Regions from separate parts of the Glutamicibacter sp. JL.03c genome, predicted to be linked through region 1. Evidence: predicted binding sites of a transcription regulator. Region 1 holds the regulator's gene; the other holds the start of a gene.

Region 1 (2,400 bases):
GCAATCCCAGCTCGGGATCAATAGCGGAACCGAGATGCGAGAGATCGAAGCTCAAGGTCGTACTGGTTTTCGAACTCTTCAAGCGTTCCGCGATGCCCAGAAATATTCCGGTTTCCGCCTCGGCGACGTCGCTATCCCGAATCGATTCGCCCACGCATTCGATGCTGCTGCGATGCCCTCGCGCCGTGATCTGGGCGACCTGGGCGAAGGCAGAGTCGATGGTGTCCCCGGCCAGGTATCGTTGCGAGATCCGGTGCGCAATCCTGGCCAAAGCCGGCGTAGCCATGACTTGTGCCTTGAGCCGTTCGTCCAAAGCCAATGCACGCAGATTATCTGCGGCCAATTCGAGTTCTTCAGGTGGAATGAGCATGGGACGATCATTTCGCACGCCTGATGCTACGGTCTTGAACGATATTGCAGCGGTGCCCGGTACTTTCCGGGGGCCGCTGCGACGTGCGAGCGAAAGACTCGGTGAAAGTGGCTCTGGTCTGAGAAGCCCAGTTCTGCCGCGGTTTGCGCTATCGAGGCTCCCGAGCGCAAGAGTTCGCGTGAACGGTTCACCAGCTGGTTATGCCTCCACGCGATTGGGGTGAAGCCGGTACTGCTGTGCATGAGACGTATCAGCTGATACTTGCTCAAGCCGGCGAGCAGTGCCAGCTCGTCCAGCTTCGGGGCCGCAGCATCGTTGCCCAATCGGTGCAGGACCGGAAGCAACCGCGCATCGCGGGGCCCTGTCCCCGGCGGGAGCGCCTCGAAGACCGGGGCCAGGGACTGCACGACGGAAAGCATGGATCCCAGCGACTGCTCAACGGACCGCTTTCCCATCCCGGCAAACAGCTGCTGGTTAAAGGCGTTCATCAATTCATAGAGCTCCGGCGCCCTGAATATCCGGATGCCCCAGAACAGATCCTGCGCTGAGATTGGTGCAAGCCGGGAAATCCATGATTGGTCTGCATGAATCATCTGGTATCGCCAGTAGCCATTTTTCGGATTACAGGCATGGAGGTGATCGCGCGGAATGACGATCACGTCACCAGGGACCAGAGTTGCCTGCTGCCCGTCATGCCCGGAGAAATCGGTTTCGCCTTCGTCGATGATCCCGATTGAAAAACGTTGATGGGCATGCGGCCGGTAGCAGGAAATTTTTTGGCACGAACGCCGCGACTCCAATTCCGGGAACTGAGGGTCATGCCAGAATTCGGAGTCGTCCGGGATTGGCAGATTGGCTGCCAATCTAGCGGCCGATCGCGCGGCGGGCGGTGAACAGCGTGACGGTTGGTTCGCGTCGTTCCGGACGCATGCCGCGAGCCAAGGACACCACGTCGCCACCGGAAGTTCCGGCGGCGAAAATTCGGGTTTGGCCTTGGCGCACTGCGCTGAGTTCGTTGCGCAGGTCGTTGACCTCGGTTTGCAGGTAGGCGACCTGGTTTTGCAGATCAAGGATCCGCTTGATGCCCTCGAGGGAGACACCATCTTTGCTCAACGCCTGGACTTGGCGGAGCAGGGACACATCGCGCTGCGAGTAGCGGCGCTGCTTGCCCGATTGGCGGCTCGGCGACACCAAGCCGATCCGGTCATACTGGCGTAGCGTCTGCGGGTGCATATCTGCCAGTTGAGCGGCGACGGAAATGACGAAGACAGGTCGCAGGTACTCCCCGTTCACGTTGCTTCAACCACCTTTCTACATGGCTTCACTGCTCTGCAGCCTCTAGTCATTGAGTCTAGCTTCCCTGCCGTGCCACTTCGAGGACACGACAGGGATGATAGAACTCTCTTTGTTTCAGAGCTTGGCCTTGGCAGCCAAATCCACACGTGGATCTTCGCCTTCGGTTGCTGCGGCGAAGTCCTCCACGGCCTTCTTCGCGGCATCCGAGAGATTCTGCGGAATCACCACATCCAGGATGATCAGTAGATCACCGGTGGCCTTGGAGGTTTTCACGCCGCGGCCCTTCAGGCGCAGCGTGCGGCCCGAATTCGATCCGGCGGGAACCTTCATCGCTACCGTTTCGCCATCCAGGGTGGGCACATGGATCTTTGCGCCCAGCACGGCCTCGTCAAAGGTGACCGGCACGTGGATTCGGATGTTGTTCTCTTCGCGCTTGAAGAAGGGATGCTCGTTGACCTTCACCTTGACCAGCAGGTCGCCATTGCCGGCTGCGCCGGGGTGCCCCTTGCCACGCACGCGAACGGACTGTCCGTCCTTGATGCCCGCAGGGATGCGCACGTCAATGACTTCGCCGTTCTGCTCGCGCAAGCCGATGGTGGTTCCCTTGATGGAGCCAGCGAAGGAGATCGAGGTGTTCGCGGTGCGGTCCTGCCCCTTGCGCGGTGGCGCGCTTTGGCCGAAGCCCCCGGCACCGCCGCCAAATCCGCCCCCGCCGAACAGGTCGGAGAAGTCCG
Region 2 (2,400 bases), 1.4 Mb from region 1:
CACTTGGTGGTGGTCCTCGTAGGATTCGCGCAGGCCCTCCAAGATGGCCAAGCTGACTTCCTGGGATGGCTCATCCACCATGACCTTGCCGAAGCGCCGGGCCAAGGCGCTGTCCTTCTCCACCTTGCGGAATTCATCCAGCGTCGTAGCACCGATCAGGTGCAGCTCGCCGCGGGCCAAGCGGGGCTTGAGGATGTTGGCGGCATCCATATTTCCGGACTCGCCGGAACCGGCGCCAACCAGCAGGTGCATCTCGTCGATGAACACCAGCACTTGGCCCTCGGAGTCGGCGATTTCTTCGAGCAGGCCGGTCAAGCGCTGTTCGAAGTCACCGCGGTAGCGGGTGCCGGCCAACATGCCAGGCAGGTCGATGGAGATCAGCTGGGAACCGCGGATTTGTTCCGGGACCTGGCCATCGACGATGGCTCGTGCCAGTCCTTCGGCGATCGCGGTCTTGCCCACGCCGGCCTCGCCAATCAGCACCGGGTTGTTCTTGGTGCGACGGGCCAGGATCTCAACTACCTGATCCAGCTCATCGTCGCGGCCGATCACCGGATCGATCTGACCGTCAGCTGCCAGCGCGGTCAGGTCGGTTCCGTAGCGTTCGAGCATGGAGGCATTGGAATCGTCCTGCTCCTGGTCCTGTCCGCCATTCTGGGCGCGCTGGGCCTGTTCCATGGCGGCCTGCTGCAGGGACTGGCCGGTGATTCCATGCTGTGCCAGCAGGTGGCTGACGGGGGATTCCGGGTTGAAGACAAAGGCCAGGAACAGGTGGTCCGGGTCTATGTAGGTCGACCCGTAGTTGCGTGCCACCTGATAAGCGTCAAAGAGGCTGCGTTGCGCGGCGGAGGATAGCCGTGTTGGCTTTTCCCCCTGGTCCTGGCTCTTGGGCATATGTGCGATGGCGTCTTTGCTGAGCGCATCGATGTCGATGCCCATGGCGGTGAGGTGCTCGCCGATGGGTTCTGTGCGGATCAGCGCGGCGAGCAGGTGCAGCGAGTCGATCTCGTCGTGACCGTGCTCGTGCGAGATCGCTGCTGCGGTTGCTACAGCCTCGTGGGTACGCGTAGAAAGCAGGCGGGTGATGTCGATGGGACGAGCTGCCTGGGCGCGCGAAGAGAGGAAACGGGAGAGGAATTCCTCAAACGAGCCGTCTGATGGTGCACCAAAAAATGCTGGCAAGTGAGCCTCCTAGTAGAAACTTGAGCGGTCTATGCTCATGTTCAACGTCTGAGGCTCCAAGATATTCCCGAGGCGTTCAAGATTTCTTTCGAGCGTTCGAGCTCACACAGGGCAGAAGCAGTTATTAGTCCTTGGGGATTTCGACGATTCCCATGCGCGCGGCCGCCACAAGTGCCTGTACGCGGTCGCGGACATCCAGCTTGGCGAAAATCTTGGCCATGTGCGTCTTCACCGTGGTTTCGGTGATTCCCAAGGTTTTAGAGATTTCAGTGTTATTTAATCCCTGAGCAAGGAGTTTTAGAATCTGAATTTCTCTATTGGTAATGCCGAGGTCATAAATGAGATCTTCAACAGCTTGAGTATTGTCGATATAGGCTTCGCGCACTGCAGAAATCAGGTCGGAGGAAACCGATGGAGAAATAGCGGCGGTGCCTTGGTGGACTGCGTGCACGGCATTAATGATTTCGCCTGGTTCGGAATCTTTAACAAGGTACCCGCTGGCGCCAGCGGTGAGGACGGGAACTAAATACTCATCCGAGGAAAATGCCGTAATTGCAAGGACTGCGGGGCTGTCTTTGCGGGATTTAATGGCGCGCGTAGCGCTAACTCCATCCATGATTGGCATCTGCAAATCCATCAGAACAACGTCGATCTCATTCTCGGAACAATAGTCGACTGCCTGCTTGCCATTTTCTGCAGAAAATACGGTTACAATTCCTTGATCTGTTGCTAGTATTGTCCCCAACGCATGCCGAATGAGGGGTTCATCATCGACGATTAGGACCTTGATCTGTTCCATTTTTTCCTTTGGGCCGATGCTGCAGATCACTAAACGGACTGCTCACTTGTAAGTATATAAGTTGACGAGATGTGGGGTTTGTTATGAAGGGTTTGAAAATGCTGGCCGTTGCCGCATTGGCATTAGCACCATTAACGGCTGTGGCTGCTCCCGCATCTGCGGCGCAGAGCCAGCAGATCAGTGGCGGTTCCGTTGCGACACCTGCTGGCGTGGGAGAAGATTTCGGCAAGTGGCTTTGCGCCCGCTACGGCGTTGCATGCCCGTAAGCTGACCTATTTGACTTGATTGGCATTGCCGTGAATTATTCGGCATATGAGTGAACGACTAAAAGGCACCCTGACCAAGCACCTTGCTGGTCGGGGTGTCATTATTTGGGCTGGCATTGTGGTGCTAGTGCTGGTTTCCAGCAGTGAGTTCGT

Evidence for each region. The regulator HspR, encoded in region 1, represses chaperone genes until heat shock. The targets are predictions, from matches to a motif close to AAGTTGAGTCNNNNNGACTCAACTT.
Region 2: a site for HspR is predicted at 1,200-1,224, ahead of OF385_RS01950 (ATP-dependent Clp protease ATP-binding subunit). Genes of this name have one in related genera too.

The regions. Positions count from the first base shown of each region.
Region 1 covers NZ_CP107575.1:2,599,069-2,601,468, forward strand. The annotation lists gene OF385_RS12055 (proline dehydrogenase family protein) at 1-370, opposite strand, end outside; gene OF385_RS12060 (helix-turn-helix domain-containing protein) at 397-1,233, opposite strand; gene OF385_RS12065 (heat shock protein transcriptional repressor HspR) at 1,235-1,663, opposite strand; gene OF385_RS12070 (DnaJ C-terminal domain-containing protein) at 1,781-2,400, opposite strand, start outside.
Region 2 covers NZ_CP107575.1:417,134-419,533, forward strand. The annotation lists gene OF385_RS01950 (ATP-dependent Clp protease ATP-binding subunit) at 1-1,182, opposite strand, end outside; gene OF385_RS01955 (response regulator) at 1,307-1,981, opposite strand; gene OF385_RS01960 (sensor histidine kinase) at 2,294-2,400, shown strand, end outside.